DNA from 3 places in the Streptomyces sp. NPDC030838 genome. Region 3 is predicted to be linked to each of the others. Evidence: riboswitches for the same ligand, from Rfam matches in the RefSeq annotation. Region 3 holds a riboswitch; each other region holds the start of a gene.
What was found. Region 3 has a riboswitch for cyclic di-AMP ahead of ACZ42A_RS09890 (transglycosylase SLT domain-containing protein). Riboswitches for the same ligand answer to the same signal wherever they lie in the genome.
Positions count from the first base shown of each region.

Region 1: it holds a riboswitch for cyclic di-AMP, as region 3 does, so the genes downstream of both, ACZ42A_RS08875 (C40 family peptidase) here and ACZ42A_RS09890 (transglycosylase SLT domain-containing protein) in region 3, are expected to answer to the same signal.
Region 2: it holds a riboswitch for cyclic di-AMP, as region 3 does, so the genes downstream of both, ACZ42A_RS27330 (M23 family metallopeptidase) here and ACZ42A_RS09890 (transglycosylase SLT domain-containing protein) in region 3, are expected to answer to the same signal.

Region 1 covers NZ_JBVIED010000002.1:400,236-407,718, reverse strand. The annotation lists gene ACZ42A_RS08905 (ATP-binding protein) at 1-232, shown strand, start outside; gene ACZ42A_RS08900 (LuxR C-terminal-related transcriptional regulator) at 229-975, shown strand; gene ACZ42A_RS08895 (hypothetical protein) at 1,040-1,672, opposite strand; gene ACZ42A_RS08890 (C40 family peptidase) at 1,794-2,861, opposite strand; gene ACZ42A_RS08885 (hypothetical protein) at 3,289-3,642, shown strand; gene ACZ42A_RS08880 (tellurite resistance/C4-dicarboxylate transporter family protein) at 3,620-4,630, opposite strand; gene ACZ42A_RS08875 (C40 family peptidase) at 4,822-6,012, opposite strand; cyclic di-AMP (ydaO/yuaA leader) riboswitch at 6,021-6,187, opposite strand; gene pcrA (DNA helicase PcrA) at 6,417-7,483, shown strand, end outside.
Region 2 covers NZ_JBVIED010000012.1:42,285-49,767, reverse strand. The annotation lists gene ACZ42A_RS27345 (bifunctional acetate--CoA ligase family protein/GNAT family N-acetyltransferase) at 1-1,959, opposite strand, end outside; gene ACZ42A_RS27340 (HPr family phosphocarrier protein) at 2,138-2,419, shown strand; gene ACZ42A_RS27335 (GntR family transcriptional regulator) at 2,612-3,307, opposite strand; gene ACZ42A_RS27330 (M23 family metallopeptidase) at 3,492-4,256, opposite strand; cyclic di-AMP (ydaO/yuaA leader) riboswitch at 4,270-4,436, opposite strand; gene ACZ42A_RS27325 (M16 family metallopeptidase) at 4,651-6,039, opposite strand; gene ACZ42A_RS27320 (M16 family metallopeptidase) at 6,036-7,430, opposite strand.
Region 3 covers NZ_JBVIED010000002.1:605,435-612,917, reverse strand. The annotation lists gene fahA (fumarylacetoacetase) at 1-941, opposite strand, end outside; gene ACZ42A_RS09895 (HAD family hydrolase) at 1,154-2,065, shown strand; gene ACZ42A_RS09890 (transglycosylase SLT domain-containing protein) at 2,029-2,526, opposite strand; cyclic di-AMP (ydaO/yuaA leader) riboswitch at 2,530-2,709, opposite strand; gene ACZ42A_RS09885 (CocE/NonD family hydrolase) at 2,984-4,978, opposite strand; gene ACZ42A_RS09880 (polyprenyl synthetase family protein) at 5,215-6,225, shown strand; gene ACZ42A_RS09875 (LolA family protein) at 6,447-7,483, shown strand, end outside.

The sequences.
Region 1 (7,483 bases), 210 kb from region 3:
GGGTGGCGCCGTCCAGGCCTACGCCGAAGTCGAGGGCAGGACGGTCTTTGTGTCCGTGCGTGACCGCGGCCCCGGCTTCGACCTCGACTCGATACCCGCCGACCGCATGGGCGTTAGAGAATCGATCATCGGCCGCATGGAGCGCAACGGCGGCACGGCCCGGGTGCGGGCGGTGCCCGGCGGCGGCACGGAGGTCGAGCTGGAGATGGAGAGGGCGGAGAAGACGTCATGAGCGACCCGACCGAGGCGAACGGGACAGCGGGAGCGGCGGAACCGGCCGAGTCCGCGGAGCCGGCCGGCCAGGGCACCGGCGGCCGGCGGGTGCGCGTGGTCCTCGTCGACGACCACCGGATGTTCCGTACGGGCGTGCAGGCCGAGATCGGCCAGACCGAGCAGACCGGCGTCGAGGTCGTCGGAGAGGCCGCCGACGTCGACCAGGCGGTCTCCGTCATCACCGCGACCCGGCCCGAGGTCGTCCTCCTGGACGTGCATCTGCCGGGCGGCGGCGGGGTCGAAGTACTGCGCCGCTGCGCCGCGTTGATGGCCGACACCGAGCGGCCCGTCCGCTTCCTCGCCCTGTCCGTCTCGGACGCGGCGGAGGACGTGATCGGCGTCATCCGCGGCGGCGCGCGCGGCTATGTGACGAAGACGATCACCGGCTCGGACCTCATCGACTCGATCTTCCGGGTACAGGAAGGGGACGCGGTCTTCTCCCCGCGCCTCGCCGGGTTCGTGCTCGACGCCTTCGCCTCCACCGATGCCCCGCCGGTCGACGAGGATCTCGATCGCCTCACCCAGCGCGAGCGCGAGGTGCTGCGGCTCATCGCCCGGGGGTACGCGTACAAGGAGATCGCCAAGCAGCTCTTCATCTCCGTGAAGACGGTCGAGTCGCATGTCTCCGCCGTCCTCAGGAAGCTCCAGCTCTCCAACCGTCACGAGCTGACGAGATGGGCGACGGCGCGACGCCTGGTGTGACGGGCACCCGGGCGGCACAGGCCGCACCCTCCTCGGCACTCCGCCGCGGCTGGTCCGCCCGACCTCAGCGGTGCCCCGGCCGGGGCGCCGACGCCAGTGCCCGCAGCGCCCACCGGTAGTGCCGTACGGCCTTCACCACGCCGATCAGCCCCGTCAGCCAGAGGATCATGCCGATACCCATGCCCAGCACGACATCGGCGAGCGGTGACCGGCCGGGCCCCGCGTGTGCCGCCGAGGCGAAGGACGCCCACAGGCCGATCGCGCAGACCAGCAGGGAGGAGAGCATCCAGAACAGGCTGAGACCGGGGGAGCGCAGGCGGGTGTCGGTCGGTGGGTGACTGTCCAGGGCCAGCCAGGCGTCGATGAGTTCCCGTATCCGCCGGTCGCGGCGGATGGCGAACACGACCGCGATCACGGAGGGGGCGAGGGAGGCCAGGCCGAGGAAGGCGAAGACCGGGCCGAGGAAGAGCCCGAGGGGGTCTTTCTCCTCGATCTGCTGGAGAGGAAGGACGAGCAGCGACCAGCCGATGATCGCCGCGAGGGCGAGCAGCCACAGCAGCAGGATCCGGTGCACGCCGAGGCTGCGCCGCCGCAGCTGCTCCAGCGCGCGCCCTCGGTCGGCCAGCAGCGCCGCCCGGTCCGGCCAGACCCGGATGTGGGGCGGAGGAGGTGGCGGAGGCAGCGGGGAGCGGGGCATCGGGACCTTCTGAAGAGGCGGACCTGCGGCGACGTACGAAGCGGCGCACCACCGCTTCGACGTCCGACGCTACCGCGCCGCCGTGCTCATGCCATGCCCGTCGCCCGCCGCGCGGCGCGTCTCACACCACGCGCGTGGCCCCCGCGAACGGCATCTCGTCGATCGGCGCCACGCGTACGGGGGCCGAGGGGTTGGGCGCGTGGACCATCTGCCCGTTGCCGACGTAGAGGCCCACGTGGCTGATGCCGGAGTAGAAGAACACCAGGTCGCCGGGGAGGAGTTCGGAGCGGGCGACACGGCGGCCCGCGCCGATCTGGGCGTAGGTCGTACGGGGCAGGGAGACGCCCGCGGAGCGGTACGCGGCCTGGATCAGGCCCGAGCAGTCGAAGGCGTCGGGGCCGGTGGCGCCCCAGACGTAGGGGCTGCCGAGCTTGGAGTAGGCGTAGGAAACGGCCGCGGCGGCACGGGAGTTGGGCGCCGCGACCGTTTCGCCTGGTGCCGCGAGATCGCCGCGGGCAGCCGTCGCGTCCCGTGAGGCGCGGTTCGTGCCGGTGCCCTCCTCGGCGAGCCGTGCCCGCTCCTCGGCCGTGAGCCGGGACAGCAGGTGCCGGGCCGCGCCCAGCTTGCCGGTGATCGTCTTCTTGTGCCGCTTCAGCTCCGCCTGGCGTGAGGCCAGCGTGGCCAGCTCGATGCGCGCGGCGCCGCGCAGTTGCTCGATCTCCCGCAGCTGTTTGCGGACGCGGGAGACGGCGGCCGCCTGCCGGTGACCGGCCCGTTCGGCGAGGGCGGCGCCGTCGAGGTATTGGTCGGGGTCGCCGGACAGCGCCAGTTGCAGCGCCGGGGCGAGGCCGCCACGGCGGTACTGCGCCGCGGCGAACGAACCCAGGGCGTCCCGCGCCGAGTTGAGGCGCTCCTGCTTGCGAGCCGCCTCGTCCTGGAGGGTCGCCAGCCGCTGCTGGGCCGCGTCGGCCTTCTCCTTGGCGCCGTTGTACTTCTCGGTGGCCACCTCGGCCTCCTGGTACAGCTTGTCCACCTTGGCCCTGACCTGCGCCGGTGTCAGCTCGGGCTCGGCGTGTCCGGTCCCGTCGAAGGCCGTCGCGGTCGCGGCGCCCGCGAGTGCGATGGTCGCCGCGGTACGGGCCCGATGGCCGCCGGCCGAGCGGTGCCGGAGCTTGCGGTGCGCTGCCACGTGGACTGCACGTCCTTTCCTGCGGCCGGGAGGTCGGGCGGTCCGGCGGCGGTCCCGCACAGGGGGAGCGGACCCGCCGCCGGACCTTCTCGGCGGAGACGTCCGGCTGCCGCCCCTGGCCCGGGCGGCGGTGGGGAGCCGGACGCCTGGTGGAGGACGCTAGGCCTCGGTGTGTCGGGGCGGTAACGAGATGTGCGGAAGTGGCGAGAGCGGACAGAGACGTGACCGTATGTGACCGTGGTTCTTCGTCGGCGTCGTCGAGATCACGCAGTGTGCTGACCGAAGTGACGATTCTGGAGCTCGTACGAGTGACGGGATGCTATGGGCGGCATATGTCCGTCCCTCGTCTCCGTCCTGTGTCTCCCTGCCTCGCCAGGGACGGGGCGGTGTCAGGCGTCGGATGAGGGCCTGGTTAGGCTCCGGCCCCATGGACGTACTCATCCATCTCTTCGTCGGCCTGCACATCATCGGCATCGCCTCGCTCCTCGGCGGCTTTCTCACCCAGATGAAGGCGATGGGCCAGGGCACCGCCCGATTCGTCCCGGCGATGCTGCACGGCGCGCTGACGATGCTGGTCACCGGCGTGATCCTGGTCGGCCTCAACCAGGCCGACGACCAGACGGTCAACAACATCAAGATCGGCGTGAAGCTGGCCCTGCTGATCGTGATCCTCGGCCTCGTCTATGTGAAGCGCGACGACGAGAAGGTGGACAAGGGCCTGTTCGGCCTGGTCGGGCTGCTGACCACGGCGAACATCTTCATCGCGGTGCTCTGGACCTGATCCCCGGCGCGCCGTGCCGCGCCGTCGACGGCCGTACGGCGGCCCGGGCGGCGGCGACCGCCCCGACGGCGACCGCGAGCCAGGCGGCCACCGCGATCCACAGCAGTACCTCGCCCGGCCCTTCGAGCCCGGGCACCTCGACGGCGGAGGCGATCGACAGCATCGCCGCCGCCGTCATCCCCATCGGGAACACGGTGGACCAGCGGCGCACGTCGTGACGCAGCCGCGGCCGGACCACCTCGGCCGCGAACAGGACGGCGTACCAGCACAGATCGAGCACCAGCAGCGCGAGGGTCACGGTGCGCAGGACGCCGCGGTCGTCGGCGTTCCACAGATACAGACCCGACTCATCGGCGGCGAGGAGCCTCGACCCCGCCAGCGCGGAGATGGCCGCCGCCCCGGCCGCGACCCACTGGTCGCCGGCCCCCTCGATCACCTGCCGTGGGTCGAAGCGGACCAGGGCGAATGCGTAGATCACGATGCCCAGCCAGAACAGCACCAGGGCGGTGTGCGCGAGCCAGGCCGCCGACTCCGCCGCGGCCAGGGCGGCCCCGAGCAGCGCGAGCCCCTGCGTCGCCACGCACGCCAGGAAGACCGCCCCCGGCATACGCCGGTGCCAGTGCTCCACGACCAGGACGAGCAGCACCGGCCACAGCAGGGCGGCCAGCGCCAGCATCGCCGCGGCCGGGAGCTGCCAGTCCAGTGCGGAGAAGCGCGCGCCGAGCACCGTCGTCGCCGCCACGGCGGTCAGCGAGGCGGGCGTGCCCGCCGCGGACAGCCACCGCTGCCGCTGCCACAGCAGCCGTACGCCGAAGTCCGCCGCCAGCGCGAGCCAGGCGGCGCAGGCGAGCGCGAGCAGGATGAGGGACAGCGTCTCGTAGCCGGTCAGATGCAGGCCGATCGAGATGATGCCGGTCGCCATCACGGCGGCCCCGGCCGCCGGCGGACGCTGCGCCCACCAGGCGCGGAGGGGGGAGGTGGCGGGCATGGGCCGATGCTAAGGAGCCATGCGCGCCGCGCGAGCGGGGCACGCGCGCGGGCGCACCCGAAAGCACGCGGGCGCACCCACGCCTCCGCGCGCCGCCCTCCACGCGCCCGCCCCCTCCACGCGCCTCACGCCTGCACGCGCGCCGGGTCTACACGCGTCGCATGCCAAACGCGCTCCCTCCTACGCGCGCCTCAGGCCGGGCGCACCACGCTGTGGATCGACGACTCGCCGTCGTAGTAGATCGACTCCTCGCGGACGTACGCCCCGGGCTTCGGCGCGTGGATCATCATCCCGTTGCCGATGTAGATGCCGACGTGGGTGACGTCGTCGTAGAAGAAGACCAGGTCACCGGGCTGGGCCGCGGCGAGGGAGACCGTGGTTCCGGCGTTCACCTGGTCGTAGGTGGTGCGCGGGAGGGTGACGCCGGCGGCCTTCCAGGCGGCCTGGGTGAGGCCGGAGCAGTCGTAGGAGCCGGGGCCGGTGGCGCCCCAGACGTACGGCTTGCCGATCTGGGCGCGGGCGAAGGTGATCGCCTTCTCGGCCTTGGCGGCGTACGTGGAGTCGGCCGGGGTGGAGGTCTCGCCGGTGCTGCCCGAGGAGGACGACGAGCCGCCGGTCTCCTCCTGCGCGGCCTCCTGGGCGGCCTCCTGGCGGGCCTCCTCCTGCCGCCGCTGCTCCTCCGCCTGCTGCCGGGCCAGCTCCGCGGCCTTGCGCGCCGCCTCCTCCTGCTCGCGCTTCTCGATCGCCGCGAGCCGCGCCTTCTCCTCGGCGGTCAGCTGCGACAGCAGCTCCCGCGCGGTGGCGAGCTTCTTCTGGACGGTCGCCTTGGCCGTCTTCAGATCGGTCTGCGACTCGGTGAGCGTCCGAAGGCTCTCGGAGGCCTCCTGGCGCTTCTTCATCGTCTCGGACTGCTGGGCGAAGTAGTCGTCGACCGCGTCCTTCTGCCGGCTGGTCAGCCGGTCCATCAGCTGCGTCCGGTCGAGGTAGTCCTGCGGCGAGTCCGCGAGCAGGAAGGTCGCGGTGTCGGACAGGGCGCCGCCGGTGCGGTACTGGGCCGCGGCGTAGGTCCCCAGCTCCTCGCGTGCCTCGTTGAGCTTCTGCGCGCGCCGGGCCACGTCGTCCAGGAGGGTGTCGACGCGCTTGCGCTGCTTCGCGGTCCTCTCCTTGACCGCGTTGTACTTCTCGGTCGCCGACTCGGCCTGGCGGTAGAGATCGTCGACCTTCTTCTCGACCTCCTCCAGGCTCGGCTTGTCGTCGGTCGACGGGGCGGCGTCGGCGGTCTGCGAGAGCAGGGCCACGGAGGTGAGGGCGGCGGTGGCGAGGGCGGGGTTGCGTATGCCGGCCACGCGCGGGGTGGGACGCGACTTGCGGTGCGACGCCAAGGGAGGCGACTCCTTCCATCGGCCCGCCTACCGGGTTAGCTGTCGGGTTCGGGCGGGTCGTTCGGAAGGGTTGCCCTACGGTCCCTCCCCCAAGAGGAGGGCCGATTCACCCCAGAGTCGGTTGGGTCCCCGGCTCCGGCCGCCGTGGGGGCGCCGGACTCGGCGGAGGCCGCGCGGCCCGGCGACGTTCGCCGGTGGGGGTCGTTCGGCCTGCCCGGCACGGTAGCCAACTCGTGTGGCTGCTGTGAAGGTTGGTGGGTGATATGCCCGATACATTTTCGTGACCTTTCGAAAGGTGTAGCTCGCCGTCGCCGAGCCTGAGCGGCGCGTGGCCGCCGGTGCCGGCTGTGATGTTCTCCGGGCGGCCCTCGGTTGTCAGTGGGGCGCCCTAGACTCGGAGAGCGATGAGCAGCCTCTTTGACGACAGCTTCCTGGCGGACCTCCAGGCCCCGCGGGCCCATGCGGAGGAGCCCCCGCCGCCGCCCGAGGACGAACACGTACCGGAGCCGATTCCGGACGATCTGTTCGGCGGGAAGTTCGACCTGCCCCCGGACCGGGACGAGTACTACCGCGACGGCGCCCCGCGCCCGGCGGTGGACTCGGCCGCGCTCCTGGAGGGGCTGAACGAGAACCAGCGCGCCGCCGTCGTCCACTCCGGCTCCCCCCTGCTCATCGTGGCCGGCGCCGGCTCCGGCAAGACCCGTGTGCTCACCCACCGCATCGCCTACCTGCTGGCCGAGCGGGGCGTGCACCCGGGGCAGATCCTCGCGATCACCTTCACCAACAAGGCCGCGGGCGAGATGAAGGAGCGCGTGGAGCAGCTGGTGGGCCCGCGCGCGAACGCGATGTGGGTGATGACCTTCCACAGCGCGTGCGTGCGCATCCTGCGCCGGGAGAGCAAGAAGCTCGGCTTCACCTCGTCGTTCTCGATCTACGACGCCGCCGACTCCAAGCGCCTGATGGCCCTGGTCTGCCGCGATCTGGACCTGGACCCCAAGCGCTTCCCGCCCAAGTCCTTCAGCGCCAAGATCAGCAACCTGAAGAACGAGCTGATCGACGAGGAGGACTTCGCCGCCCAGGCCTCCGACGGCTTCGAGAAGACCCTCGCCCAGGCCTACGCGCTCTACCAGTCGCGGCTGCGCGAGGCGAACGCCCTCGACTTCGACGACCTGATCATGACGACGGTCAACCTGCTGCGCGCCTTCCCCGACGTGGCCGAGCACTACCGCCGCCGCTTCCGCCACGTCCTGGTCGACGAGTACCAGGACACCAACCACGCGCAGTACGCCCTGGTCCGCGAGCTGGTCGGCACCGGCGAGCACCCCGTCGACGTGCCGCCCGAGGCCGACCTCCCGCCCGCCGAACTGTGCGTCGTGGGTGACGCCGACCAGTCGATCTACGCCTTCCGGGGCGCGACGATCCGCAACATCCTCCAGTTCGAGGAGGACTACCCGGACGCGACGACGATCCT
Region 2 (7,483 bases), on a different contig from region 3:
GATGAGGCGCGTGCCCCCGGCGGCCCCGGCCTCGGGGGCCGGTTCGGGGCCGGCGTCCGGCGGCGCGGTGTCCGCCGTCGCGGCACGCGCGCGTGGAGCCGTGCTCGCGGCGGCCGACAGCGCCTCCGCGAGCCCGCCCAGTTCCACGTGCACGACCAGCACCGGCTTGGCCGGAGCCCGCTCGGCCGCGGACCGCAGCGCCTCGGCGAGCGCCGCGTCCCCGGCGGACTCCTCGCCGATCGCCGGTATCGCCGTCACCACCACCGCGTCGCAGGTGTCGTCGGCCAGCGCGCGGGACAGCGCCGCGCGGAAGTCCTCGGGCCTGGCGGCGGTCGTCAGGTCCAGGGGCGGCGCGGGCCTCAGGCCCTCGGAGAGGCAGGCGTCGTAGGTCAGCAGGCCGAGGGACTCGGAGTTGCCGAGGATCGCCACACGCGGCCCCCGGGGCAGCGGCTGGCGGGCGAGCAGCAGCCCCGTGTCCACCAGTTCCGTGATGGTGTCCACGCGGATCACACCGGCCTGCCGGAGCAGCGCGGACACCGTGGCGTGCGGCAGCCGCGTCGCGCGGACCGCGTGGCCCTGCGGGGCGGACCCGGCGCCCTGGACCACGACGAGGGGCTTGGCCGCCGCCGTACGGCGGGCGAGGCGGGTGAACTTGCGGGGGTTGCCGATGGACTCCAGGTACATCAGGACGACATCGGTGTCCGGGTCGTCGTACCAGTACTGGAGGACGTCGTTGCCGGAGACGTCCGCGCGGTTGCCGGAGGAGACGAAGGTGGACACGCCGGTGACCCCCGTCACCCCGCCGCCGCGCCGGTGCAGCCGGGACAGCAGGGCGATGCCGATGGCGCCGGACTGGGCGAACAGGCCGATCCGGCCGGGCCTCGGCAGTTCGGGGGCGAGGGAGGCGTTGAGCCGCACGTCCGGGGAGTTGTTGATGATCCCGAAGGCGTTCGGCCCGATGATCCGCATGCCGTACGCGCGCGCGTGCCGGACGAGGGCCCGCTGGCGCTCGCGTCCCTCGGGGCCGCTCTCGGCGTACCCGGCGGAGATCACCACGAGGCCCTGGACGCCGTGCTCGCCGCACTCGGTGACGACCTCGGGCACGTGCTCGGCGGGAACGGCGACGACGGCGAGGTCGACGGGCCCGTCGATGTCCCGCACCGACCGGTGGGCCGGCACCCCGTCGAGTTCCTTCCGGCCCTCGGGCAGGGCGCGGTTCACGGCGTACAGCCGCCCCGTGAACCCGGCGTCCCTGATGTTGGCGAGCACGCCGCGTCCCACCCCGCCGGGGGTGCGGCCGACGCCGACGACGGCGACCGAGCCGGGGGCGAGCAGCCGCTGCACGGACCGTGCCTCGGCGCGCTGTTCGCGCGCGTACTGCACGGCCAGGGAGCGGTCGGTGGGTTCGAGGTCCAGCTCCAGGCGGACGACGCCGTCCTCGAAGCTGCGCTTCTGCGTGTACCCGGCGTCCGTGAACACCTTGATCATCTTGGTGTTGGCGGGCAGCACCTCGGCGGCGAAGCGGCGGATGCCGCGCTCGCGGGCGACGGCGGCGATGTGCTCGAGGAGGGCGGAGGCGACGCCGCGGCCCTGGTGGGCGTCCTGGACGAGGAAGGCGACCTCGGCCTCGTCGGCCGGTGCCGAGGCGGGCAGTCCGTTCTCACCGATGCGGTCATAGCGTACGGTTGCGATGAACTCGCCGCCGATCGTGGCCGCGAGTCCCACCCGGTCCACAAAGTCGTGGTGCGTGAAGCGGTGGACGTCCTTCGCGGACAGACGCGGGTAGGGCGCGAAGAAGCGGTAGTACTTCGACTCGTCCGAGACCTGCTCGTAGAAGCTGACCAGGCGCTCGGCGTCATCAACGGTGATGGGGCGGATGCGCGCGGTGCCGCCGTCGCGCAGCACCACGTCGGCTTCCCAGTGGGCGGGGTACTCGTGCCGGTCCGACGAGGTCTGCATGGGCCCCAGAGTACGGCTCGCGTCCGACAAGGGCGCGGGGCAGTCTGTGAGGACGGAGGGCCGGACCGAGGCCGCGGTCCGGTGACACCCGGCGGAGGGGACACATGTCACCTCCAGGCATGCTTCACGATATGGGAAACTGGTCTAGACAACCTGAACACCTGAAGGGCAGCAACACATGGCTGAGCGCCGCGTCAACGTCGGCTGGGCCGAGGGCCTTCACGCCCGCCCCGCCTCCATCTTCGTCCGAGCCGCCACGGCCGCAGGCGTCCCGGTGACGATCGCCAAGGCCGGCGGCAACCCCGTCAACGCGGCCTCCATGCTGGCCGTTCTCGGCCTGGGCGCCCAGGGCGGCGAGGAGATCGTGCTCGCCTCCGACGCCGAGGGCGCCGAGGTCGCGCTCGACCGCCTGGCCAAGCTGGTCTCCGAGGGCCTCGAGGAGCTCCCCGAGACCGTCTGACGCTCGCGCGGCAGTCACGCCACAACCGCGTCGCCCTTTCCGGGCGGCGCGGTTTCGCTTTTCCTCGGCCGTATCCGCGGATGCATTTCCGGGCAGGCGCAGGCCGCGCGGACGGAAATCACCGGCGCGCCGAAAAACGGCAGCGGAAATTCCTCGCCACCGAATATCCGTTCTTTGTATACGGCGCCCGTGTTAATGCCGCAGGCTTGACATGTTTACGGGATGTTGCGAGTTCCTCACACGCTCCGGGCGTTCCCCGCCGGAGCCGAACCGCAGCCGGTGCGCGGCGGTCGACCGCTCGGTGTGCAGGGTGGTGATCGCCCGCGCGCGTTCGCTGTCCCCGCGCGCCACGGCGTCCACGATCGCCCCGTGCTCCGCCCAGGACTCCACGGGGCTGGCCGGCGCCTCCACCGCGTACATCCAGGCGATCTTGTGCCGCAGCTGGGTCAGCATCGAGGTGAGCGCGGTGCTGCCGGAGGCCTGGGCCAGCGTCTCGTGGAACCAGCCGCCCAGGGAGCGCAGGTCGTCGCTGTGGCCCCGGCGGGCGCGTTCCTGGCCCAGCCGGACCAGGCCGCGCAGCACCTTCAGATGCGCTTCGGTGCGGCGCTGCGCCGCGCGGGAGGCGCCCAGCGGCTCCAGCAGCAGACGCATCTCCAGCAGGTCGGAGGCCTCCTGTTCGGTCGGTTCCGCGACGCACGCGCCCGCGTGCCGCCGGGTCACGACGAAGCCCTCCGCCTCCAGGGTGCGCAGGGCCTCCCGCACGGGGACGCGCGAGACGCCGTAGCGGCGGGCGAGCAGTTCCTCGGTGAGCCGGCTGCCGCGCTCGTAGACACCCGCGACGATGTCGTCCCGGATCGCCGTGCACACCGAATGCGCCGGAATACGCATGACCGACCTCCGCCTTAATCCCCGTGAAACGTCGACGATGGACGTGTGTTCAGCGACTCTATTGCAATGAGCCGGAATTTCCGATGGCGGGCCGGAATCCATGGATATTTTTTGGACAACGGGGCGGCCGAAACGCCGAAAGCCCCGGCTCGGGGCCGGGGCTTCGGGAAGTGCTGCGGCTGCGTCAGATGTTCACGCCGTGCGCGCGCAGGTACGCGACCGGGTCGATGTCCGAGCCGTACTCCTGGGTCGTACGGGCCTCGAAGTGCAGGTGCGGGCCGGTGACGTTGCCGGTGGCGCCGGACAGGCCGATCTGCTGGCCCGGGGTGACCGTCTGGCCCACGGAGACGCCGATGGAGGACAGGTGGCCGTACTGGGTGTACGTGCCGTCGTGCATCCGGATGACCACCTGGTTGCCGTACGCCCCGCCCCAGCCGGCCTCGACGACCGTGCCGGAGCCGACCGCCTGGACCGAGGTGCCGCTCGCGGCGTGGAAGTCGACACCGGTGTGGCTGCCGGAGGACCACAGGGCGCTGCCTGCCTGGTAGCCGGTGGAGACGTAGGAGCCGCTGATCGGCGACACGAAGGTGTTGAGGCGCTTGCGCTCGGCCTCGCGGGCGGCCCGCTCCTCCTCCGCGCGGGCCTTGCGGGCCTCCTCCTCGGCGCGCTTCTTCGCGGCCGCCTCGGCCTTCTTGACGGCGGCGGCGTGCTCGGCGGCCTGCTGCTGCGCGGCGGCCTGCGCGTCGATCTGGTCGGCGACCTCGTCGCCGATGCTGAGGACCGGCAGCAGGCCGGTCTGCTCGGCGGAGGTGTCGGCGGCGAGCGCCGGGCCCGCCAGGGTGCCGATGACGCCGGTGGTGGTGAGCGCCGCGACGCCCGCCGCGCGGGCGGTGGAGCGGTGCATCCGGCTGGGACGACGGTGCTTCCCGGTGGCGCGGGTGAACGCCATGGAGTGGCTGGTCCTTTCCTTCCTTCTCGCCTACCGGGTTAGCTGACGGGTTCGGAGCAGGAAGGTCTCCTACGGACCCCCTCGCGTGACGCGCGGGCGTCCGATTCACCCCAGGGACTACGTGGTTGGGTCCCCGGCTCCCCTGGCTCGCGCCGTACGGGGACTCGGCGATGACTGTCCGGTGCCGCGGGTGCGGCGCACTGCCTGACGGACAGCCCGGATGACGCTAAGGGGGCCGGCTTTCAAAGCCCAAACCAACGCGGGCTTTTGTAGCGCATCCCACAGGGCAGACAGGCAACCTCTCCCTCAATTCGGACATGAAGGGGCCCTGGTGACGCATCGGTCACCAGGGCCCCTCCGCGCGGGTGTGCCCGTACGGCTGTCTCTCGGCCGTCTACTCGGCGGCCACGACGGTGACTTCGCCGATGCCGAGGGCCTCCACGGGCTCCTTGATCTGCGCCGCGTCACCGACGAGGACGGTCACCAGACGGTCCACTGGGAAGGCGTTGACCACCGCGGCGGTGGCCTCGACCGTGCCGGTCGCGGCCAGCTGCCGGTACAGCGTCGCCTGGTAGTCGTCGGGCAGGTGCTGCTCGACCTGGTCGGCCAGGGTGCTCGCCACGGCCGCCGCCGTCTCGTACTTGAGCGGCGCCACGCCGACCAGGTTCTGCACGGCGACGTCCCGCTCGGCGTCGGTCAGGCCCTCCGCGGCGAGCGTGCGCAGCACCGTCCACAGGTCCTTCAGGGCGGGACCGGTGTTCGGGGTGTCCACGGAGCCGCTGATGGCGAGCATCGAGGCGCCCGTGCCGTCCGGGGCGGACCGCAGGACCTGGCCGAACGCCCGCACGCCGTAGGTGTAGCCCTTCTCCTCGCGCAGGACGCGGTCCAGGCGGGAGGTGAGGGTGCCGCCGAGGCAGTAGGTGCCGAGCACCTGGGCGGGCCACACGCGGTCGTGCCGGTCGGCGCCGACGCGGCCGATGAGCAGCTGCGTCTGGACCGCGCCGGGGCGGTCGACGATGACCACGCGCCCGGTGTCGTCGGCGGTCACCGGCGGCACCGGCCGGGGCTGGGCGGCGGAGCCGGTCCAGGAGCCGAGGGTGTCGCCGAGCAGGGCGTCCAGGTCGATGCCCGTGAGGTCGCCGACCACCACGGCGGTGGCCGTGGCCGGGCGGACGTGCCGCTCGTAGAAGGCGCGCACGGCCGCCGAGTCGATCTTGGCGACCGTGTCCTCGGTGCCCTGGCGCGGGCGCGACATGCGCGAGGTCGCCGGGAACAGCTCCTTCGACAGCTCCTTGGCGGCCCGCCGGGCGGGGTTGGCCAGCTCGTGCGGAATCTCGTCCAGGCGGTTGCGCACGAGCCGCTCGACCTCGCTGTCGGCGAACGCGGGTGCCCGCAGCGCGTCGGCGATCAGCCCGAGGCCCTTTTCCAGCCGGGAGGCGGGAACCTCCAGGCTGAGCCGTACGCCGGGGTGGTCGGCGTGCGCGTCGAGGGTGGCGCCGCAGCGCTCCAGCTCGGCGGCGAACTCCTCGGCGGAGTGCTTGTCGGTGCCCTCGGAGAAGGCGCGGGCCATGATCGTGGCGACGCCGTCCAGGCCGGCGGGCTCCGCGTCCAGCGGCGCGTCCAGGAGCACCTCGACGGCGACGACCTGCTGGCCCGGACGGTGGCAGCGCAGCACCGTCAGGCCGTTGTCGAGGGTCCCGCGTGTGGGGGCCGGGAACGCCCACGGCCTGGCCTCGCCCGGCTGCGGCTGGGGGTGGAACTCCATGGTGGTCAGCTCGGTCACTTGGCCGCCTCCTCGTTGTCGTCGGCGGCTTCCACGGTCGCCGCGGCTTCCGGGTCCTCGGTGCCCTCGACGTCCTCGGGCTGCTCGGGGGTGAGCGGCTCGTAGACGAGCACCGCGCGGTTGTCGGGCCGCAGGCGGGCCTTGGCGATCTCCTGGACCTCCTGGGGCGTCACCTCCAGCACCCGCTTGACGGCGGTGAGGGCGAGCTGGGGGTCGCCGAACAGCACGGCGTACCGGCACAGTTCGTCGGCGCGGCCGGCGACCGTGCCGAGCCGGTCCAGCCACTCGCGCTCCAGCTGGGCCTGGGCGCGCTCCATCTCCTCGGCGGTGGGGCCCTCCTCGGCGAACCGGGCCAGCTCCTCGTCGATGGCGGTCTCGATGACCGGCACCTCGACGTCGCCGGAGGTCTTCACGTCCAGCCAGCCGAGGGACGGCGCCCCGGCCAGCCGGAGCAGGCCGAAGCCGGCCGCGACGGCCGTACGGTCCCGGCGGACCAGCCGGTTGTACAGGCGGGAGGACTCGCCGCCGCCGAGGATGGTCAGCGCCAGGTCGGCGGCGTCACACGCGCGCGTGCCGTCGTGCGGGAGCCGGTAGGCGGCCATCAGGGCGCGCGCCGGGACCTCCTCCTCGACGACCTCGCGCAGCTGCTCGCCGATGATGTCGGGCAGCGAGCCGTCGCGCGGGGCGGGCTTTCCGTCGTGGGAGGGGATGGAGCCGAAGTACTTCTCGATCCACGCGAGGGTCTGGGCGGGGTCGATGTCGCCGACGACCGAGAGCACCGCGTTGTTCGGCGCGTAGTAGGTGCGGAAGAACGCGCGCGCGTCCTCCAGGGTCGCCGCGTCCAGGTCGGCCATCGAGCCGATCGGCGTGTGGTGGTACGGGTGGCCCTCCGGGTAGGCGAGGGCGGTCAGCTTCTCGAAAGCGGTGCCGTAGGGAACGTTGTCGTAGCGCTGGCGGCGCTCGTTCTTGACGACGTCGCGCTGGTTCTCCATGGACTCGTCGTCCAGGGCGGCCAGCAGCGAGCCCATGCGGTCGGCCTCCAGCCAGAGGGCGAGCTCCAGCTGGTGGGCGGGCATGGTCTCGAAGTAGTTGGTGCGCTCGAAGCTGGTGGTGCCGTTGAGCGAGCCGCCGGCGCCCTGCACCAGCTCGAAGTGGCCGTTGCCCTTCACCTGGGCGGAGCCCTGGAACATCAAGTGCTCGAAAAGGTGAGCCAGACCGGTGCGCCCCTTGACCTCGTGGCGCGAGCCGACGTCGTACCAGAGGCACACCGCCGCGACCGGGGTCAGGTGGTCCTCGGAGAGCACCACGCGCAGGCCGTTGGCCAGGCGGTGCTCGGTCGCTGTCAGGCCGCCGGAGCCTGCCTCGGCTGTGGCCGTGTGACCCATGGGCATGTACGTCCCTTCGATCGCGGATGCGGTGGCTGAGACCGCTTGGTTCCTGCCGG
Region 3 (7,483 bases):
GCGGTCCAGTACATGGTGGAGAAGGGCGGCTCGGAGACGACGTGGCCGTTGACGGCGACGGAGATGCGCAGGTCGTAGCCGCCGGGCTCCTCGTCGGCGTCGTCGAGGTAGGGAAGCAGCTCGTGGGTGCGCTCCGGGGGCGCCACCCGGGCGTCCTCCAGCGCGTCCAGCGGGGTGATCCACGCCGAGACGGAGGTGGCGAAGGACTTGCCGAGGAACGGCCCGAGGGGCACGTACTCCCAGGCCTGGATGTCCCGCGCCGACCAGTCGTTGAGCAGGCACAGCCCGAAGACGTGTTCCCGGAAGTCGCGCAGCGGCACCGGGCTGCCCATCGGTGACGGCGTCCCGACCACGAAGCCGACCTCGGCCTCGATGTCCAGCCGGACGGACGGGCCGAACACCGGCGCCGGGTCGCCGGCCGCCTTGCGCTGGCCCGCCGGGCGGACGACGTCGGTGCCGGAGACCACGACCGTGCCGGCGCGGCCGTGGTAGCCGATCGGCAGGTGCTTCCAGTTCGGGGTGAGGGAGTCGGGGGCGTCCGGGCGGAACATCCGGCCGACGTTGCGGGCGTGGTTCTCCGAGGCGTAGAAGTCGACGTAGTCGGCGACCTCGAAGGGCAGATGGAGGGTCACCGACGACAGGGGGTGCATCAGCGGGGCGACGGTCTCGCGGTGGGACGGCACGGTCACCCACGCGGTGAGCGCGCGCCGTACGTCCGACCAGGCGGTGCGGCCGGCCGCGAGCAGCGGGCCCAGCGTCGGCCGGTCGAGCAGCGAGGCGTACGGGGAACCGAGCGCCAGGGCGGCCGCGCCGGCGTCGAGCACATGGTCGCCGAGCCGGACGCCGACGGTCCGCCGGTCGGAACCGGCGGGGGAGAACACGCCGTACGGAAGGTTGTGCGGACCGAAGGGGTCGCCCTCGGGGACATCGAAGGGGGGCATGGGGTGCTGCCTCACTTTCGTACGCGCGGTCCATGCGGTCGCGCCACACGTTACGGCGGTGATCCCCGGTTTGGGAGTGCCGGCAGATCCGCGTCCCGGTCGCTCGGCACCGCGACCCGGGAGCCCGCGGGCACCACGTGGGGGTGAAAACCGGACGGCGGAAAGGAAGTTGAGGATGAGCGGGGTGGGCGCGGTGTCCGTATTCTCTGATCATGGCCGCACCCACCGCATATGCCGCGCGCACCGCGTACTCCCTCATCGCCACCGACCTCGACGGCACCTTGCTGCGCGGCGACGACACGGTCTCCGACCGGTCGCGCGCCGCGCTCGCTCGGGTGGCGGCGGCCGGCGCCCGGCACCTGGTGGTGACCGGACGGCCGGCACCACGGGTGCGCCCGCTGCTGGAGGATCTGGGCGGCACGGGCCTGGCGGTGTGCGGGCAGGGAGCGCAGCTGTACGACGTCGGCGCCGACCGGCTGCTGTGGTCGGTGACCCTGGACCGGGAGCTGGCGGAGCACGCGCTCGGCAAGATCGAGGCCGAGGTGGGGCAGGTGTACGCGGCGGTCGACCAGGACGGGGTCGACGGGCTGACCCTGATCGAGCCGGGCTACCGGATGCCGCACCCCACCCTGCCCGCGGTGCGGGTCGGGCGGCGCGACGACCTGTGGGGCGAGCCCATCAGCAAGGTGCTGCTGCGCCATCCCACGCTGTCCGACGACGAGTTGGCGGCGGTGGCCCGTTCGGTGGTCGGCTCGCTCGCGACCGTCACCATGTCGGGGCCGGGCACGGTCGAGCTGCAGCCGTGCGGCATCACCAAGGCGACCGGGCTGGCGCTGGCCGCCGAGCATCTGGGGCTGCGCCCGGAGGGGACCCTCGCCTTCGGGGACATGCCCAACGACATCCCCATGTTCGACTGGGCCGGATACGGCGTGGCCATGGCCAACGCTCATCCCGAACTCAAGGCGGTGGCCGACGAGATCACCCTGTCGAACGAGGACGACGGCATCGCCGCCGTCCTCGAACGACTTTTTGGTGAAACGGTGAGCGCGGCTCAGGCAGGGAGCCGCGCTCGGATGGAGCCCGTGGCTCAGTACGCGCCGAAGACGTTGTCGATGGAGCCGTAGCGGTCGGCCGCGTAGTTGCAGGCCGCCACGATGTTCGCGACCGGGTCGTACGGGTCGTACTTGGTGCCGGGCACGTGGTACGCGGCGAAGGTCGGGTCGATGACCTGGAGCAGGCCCTTGGACGGGGTGCCCTTGGCGGCGTTGGAGTCCCAGAGGTTGATGGCCAGCGGGTTGCCGGAGGACTCGCGCATCACGTTGCGGTGGATGCCGTCGTAGGTGCCGGGGATGCCGTGCTGGGCCATGATCGACAGGGACTGGCGGATCCAGCCGTCGAGGTTGTTGGGGTACACCGTGGCGGCGGTCGTCGCGGTCGGGGTGGCCGCCGAGGCGGTGGTCGCGCCGAGCAGCGGCAGCGCGAGCACGGCGGCACCGGTGCCGGCGACGGCGAGCGTGCGGGCGAGCCGGGCGCGGCGGCGGCCCTTGGCCGACTGGTTGTTTGCGGGCAGACCCTTTGCAGGCATGGCGAATGTCCTCTCCGTCGCCTGCGAGGTGAGCTGTCGGGTTCGGGCGGGGAGGTGCCCGGCCGCGCGCCACAGCGCACGGCTTCACCCCAAGCCGTCCCGGGGCTATGCCCGGACCGGCGACTTACCTGGGTCCCCCGCTCCTGCCATACGAATGAGTTCGAGGTTCGGTGGTGCGGGCGGTGGCAGGATTCGGCGTCCGCCCGACGGACCGGGAAGTTATGCGAGAGGCGGTGTCCGGAACAAGTAGCGGATTCACATATCGCGCCCGTTGACCATGATCAGGGCGTATGGGGTACTTGATCCTTTGCGACCGCCAAGGGTCAACTGGCAAGAGAACATGGGGATGTCGCCGAAGGTGGCGGGAAGTCTGTGGGTGCGCGGTCGTGAGTCAACTCACGTGCGAGCGCAAGAGCGGCAAATCGGGCAATAGTCCCAAGGTGTGCTCAACTGCCCGTCAGCCCGCGGTGCGTGGAATCCGCCTCTCCCAGGTCCGGTGGAAGACCACCTCTTCGCCCGCCGTGCACATCACCTCGTTGACGGACAGAAAGTGCTCCGCGTCACAGCCGATCTCCGAGCGGGTCCGCACGGTCGTGTCCCAGGCCAGCTCCGGCCGGTGCAGCCGGATCGACCAGTCCGAGCGGGTGCGCGCGGAGAGCGGGTCGTCCTCGTGGATGGTGTACGTCTCCAGCGCGTCCTCGGTGAACTCCAGCCCGTCGGGGTACATACGGGTGCCGCCGCAGCGCGGGTCGACCTCCAGGCGCCACTCGCCCGTGGCCACGTCCCGCACCACCAGCCGCTCGGGGCGGGGCTCGTCCAGCGTGACGGGGATGCCGACGCCCAGCGGCGGGGCCTGCTCGGGCTCCTCGAAGGTGATCGTCCGCTCGGCCTCACGCGCGCGGACCGGCAGTTCGAGCGTGCTGCCCGCCGGGTCCAGGGTGAACCCGGCCGCCGACTCGGGCTGGGGCCAGATCCACGGCCAGTACGCCGAGGAGACGGCGAGCCGGATGCGATGGCCGGGTGGGAAGGCGTGGCCGATGCCGCTCAGCTCGAACGTCACGTCCTCCGTCGCCCCCGGCTCCCACGGGACCGCCCGGTCCCGCCCCCGGCGCGCCGACAGGTTCAGCGCACCCCGGGTGATCAGGGTGGAGGCGCCGTCCGGCGCCACGTCGCACAGCCGGGCGATCACCTGGCCGCGCGGCACCTCACAGGTCAGCCGCAGCCGCACCCGCGGCCGGCCCAGCACCCAGGTCTCCTCCGGCACCGGGAAGTCGAAGCAGGCCGACCGCGCGTCCTCCGCCCGCTGGTCGGGCGGCAGGTCGGCGTCGCCGCCGAAGGGGCGGAAGCGGCCGGCGTCGAGGCCGGTGTGCATGGGGGACCGGACGAGGACGGGTGCGCCCTGGAGGGCGTACGTGAGCGGCGTCACGTTCGGCGACGGCCAGGCGGGCTCGCCGACCCAGCGGCCCGGCAGCGTGGCGTACGTGGTGGCCGGGCGGTGCGTGTCGGTGACGTAGGCGCGCAGCAGGGGCTCCCTCAGGACGCCGGTGTCGGTGTCCTTCAGCCAGTGGTCCCACCAGCGCAGGGTCTCCTGGAGGAAGCCGATGGCCGGGCCGGGCGGCAGACCGCGGTCGGGGTACTGGTGGGACCAGGGGCCGATCAGGCCGCGCACGCGGTCGGCGGGCAGGTGTTCGACCAGACGGAGCACGGTGTCGCGATACGGGTCGTGCCAGCCGCCCACCGCGAGCACGGCGGCCCGGATCGCGCCGTAGTCCTCGCGGACGCCGCCGCGCCGCCAGTACTCGTCCCGCTGCTGGTGGTCCAGCCAGGTGTGCAGAAAGGGTTCGACCTCCTCCAGGCGCCGCAGCCACAGCTCCCGCCAGGCCTCGCCGGCGTACCGCGGGTCCGGCGGGCGGGTGACGAAGCCGAGCAGCGTCGCCGCCCAGGCGTGCATGTCCACCGCGAGGACGGAACCTCCCAGGTAGTGCACGTCGTTGTCGTATCGGTCGTCCGTGGCGCACACCGTGACGACCGCCTTGAGCGGCTCGGGCGCGAGGGCCGCGATCCGGAGGGAGGTGAGGCCGCCCCAGGAGATGCCGAACATGCCGACCCTGCCGTCACACCAGGGCCGGTCCGCCAGCCAGTGCACCACCTCGACCCCGTCGGCCAGCTCCCGCTCCGAGTGCGCGTCCGTGGGCAGCCCCTCGCTGTTGCCGTGCCCGCGGATGTCGACCCGGACGGAGGCATAGCCGTGGCCCGCGTACCAGGGGTGGCGCTGGGCGTCGCGGGGCGCGGTCCAGTCGGTCAGGCGGTACGGCAGGTATTCGAGGAGCGCCGGTACGGGCTCGTCGGTCAGCGGGCGCCACACGCGTGCGTACAGGAGGGTGCCGTCCGACAGCGGGATGCGGAGGTCCTCGTGAGTCGTCTCGTAGGGGAAGGACGTACGGATGTGCATGCTCATCGGGGAGACCTCGGGGGCCGGGGGCCGGGGTGGCTGAGGCGAAGTCGATAGATATCCCTTCTTATCGGCTGATCAAAAACATACCGGGCGTGATCCGATACCGCCCGTGCTGTAACCGTGGGCGGCATCGGTGATCGAAACGTGACCGGATACGCTGACTTGAGTGAGGGCAGCGACGTATCGACAAACCGCGTAATCGCCAGTAGACACCAGCAGACAGGAGACCCCTCGTGACCGTCGTCGGGCCGTTCGGGCTGAGCGTGCGGGACCAGGCTCTGGAAGCCGATGTCCAGGCCGGATTGGCGGCTGTCGAGGAAGGGTTGCTCGAAGCCACCAAGAGCGAGGTCCCGTTCATCACGGAGGCCGCGCAGCATCTGGTGCGGGCCGGCGGGAAGCGGTTCCGGCCGCTGCTCGTGATGCTCGCCGCGCAGTTCGGCGACCCCTACGCGCCGGGCGTGGTGCCCTCCGCCGTCGTCGTCGAGCTGACCCACCTGGCGACGCTGTACCACGACGACGTGATGGACGAGGCCGCCGTCCGGCGCGGTGTGCCCAGCGCCAACACCCGCTGGGGCAACTCCGTCGCGGTCCTCACCGGCGACTTCCTCTTCGCCCGGGCCTCGCACATCCTCGCCGACCTGGGCCCGGAGGCGGTCCGCGTCCAGGCGGAGGCGTTCGAGCGGCTGGTCACCGGGCAGATCCTGGAGACCGCGGGCCCCCAGGACGGCCGCGACCCGGTCGACCACTACCTGGACGTGCTCGGCGGCAAGACCGGCTCGCTGGTGGCCGTGTCCTGCCGGTTCGGGGCCATGATGTCCGGCGCCGACGAGTCCGTCGTGAGCGTCCTCACGCAGTACGGCGAGCGGCTCGGCGTCGCCTTCCAGCTCGCCGACGACGTGCTGGACATCGCCTCGGACTCGCACGAGTCCGGCAAGACGCCGGGCACCGACCTGCGCGAGGGCATCGCCACGCTTCCCGTGCTGCGGCTGCGCGAGCAGGCCGCGCGCAGCGGGCTCGCCGAGGACATCGCCCTGTGCGAGCTGCTGGAGTCCGACCTCAGCGACGACGCCCGGCACGCCCGGGCGCTGGCGGCCCTGCGGGTGCACCCCGCGCTGGAGCAGGCGCGGCGGGACACCGTGCGGTACGCCGAGGAGGCGCGGGCCGCGCTGGCCCCGCTGCCCGAGTGCGACGCCAAGCGAGCGCTGCAGGAGCTGTGCGACGCGGTGGTCCACCGCGCCGGCTGAGTCCCCCGAACGCCGCCCTCTCCCGAGTGAGTTGGGTCGTCCATCCCCTACGGGTCGGGGGACATCCCGGCCCGCCGTGTCATACCGCAGCAGTACGCGGAGTTGATTCCGCGGGCTGACGAAAGCCGTGCCCGCTTTTGGTCAGATGGGAAGCACGGAAAAACATCCACTCCTCACCCGTTCGGGTGAGAATGGGCGGCGACGACGGAGGTAGGGCACACATGGCACCGTACGAATCCGACGACAGCACGACCGCACGGCGGCGCAAGGCCGTCCGGTACGTCGTTCCGGTCGCGGTGGTGGGGGTGGCGGCCGGGACCATCGGGCTCGTCCCCGCCATCGCCGACTCCGGCAGCCCCGACCTGCCGAAGATCACCGCGGAGCAGCTCATCCAGAAGATCGCCGAGTCGGACGTACAGCAGCTGTCCGGCACGGTGAAGATCACCACGGATCTGGGGCTGCCCGACCTCGGCGGCCTCGAGGGAGCCCTCGGCGGCTCCGGCGCGACCGCGCCCGGCGGCGAGGGAGACGGCTCCGCCGCCGACCCCTCGGCCAAGCTCACCGAACTGGCGACCGGCACCCACACCCTGCGCGTCGCGGCCGACGGCCCCGAGCGGCAGAAGCTGTCGGTGATGGAGAACGCCGCCGAGTACAGCCTCATCCACAACGGCAAGGACGTCTGGGGCTACGACAGCGCGTCCAACGAGGTGTTCCACGGCACCGCGGAGGACTCCGGCGAGCACACCGCGGAACCCCCCGCCACGCCGAAGGACTTCGCCGAGCAGGCGCTGAAGGCGGTCGACGAGACCACCTCGGTCACCGTCGACGGGACCGCGCAGGTCGCCGGGCGGGACGCCTACAAGCTGCTCATCGAGCCCAGGCAGTCCGGCTCCACGGTCGGCGCGATCAGCATCGCGGTGGACGCGAAGACCGGCCTGCCGCTCAAGTTCACCCTCACCCCGGCGAGCGGCGGCGCCGCCGTCGTCGACGCGGGCTTCACCCAGATCAGCTACGCCAGGCCCGCCGCCTCCACCTTCGACTTCACCCCGCCCAAGGGAGCGAAGATCACCGAGGAGGGCGAGGCCGAGCAGCCGGTCACCCGTAAGGACGAAGCGGATCTGGCCAAGGGCTTCGAAGAGGGCTTCGGCAAGGGCTCCGAGGGGCTGAAGGTGATAGGCGAGGGGTGGAACTCCGTCGCCGTGTTCGACACCGGCGGCGAGGGCCTGCCCACCGGTGAGGAGGTCGGCGGTGACCTGGG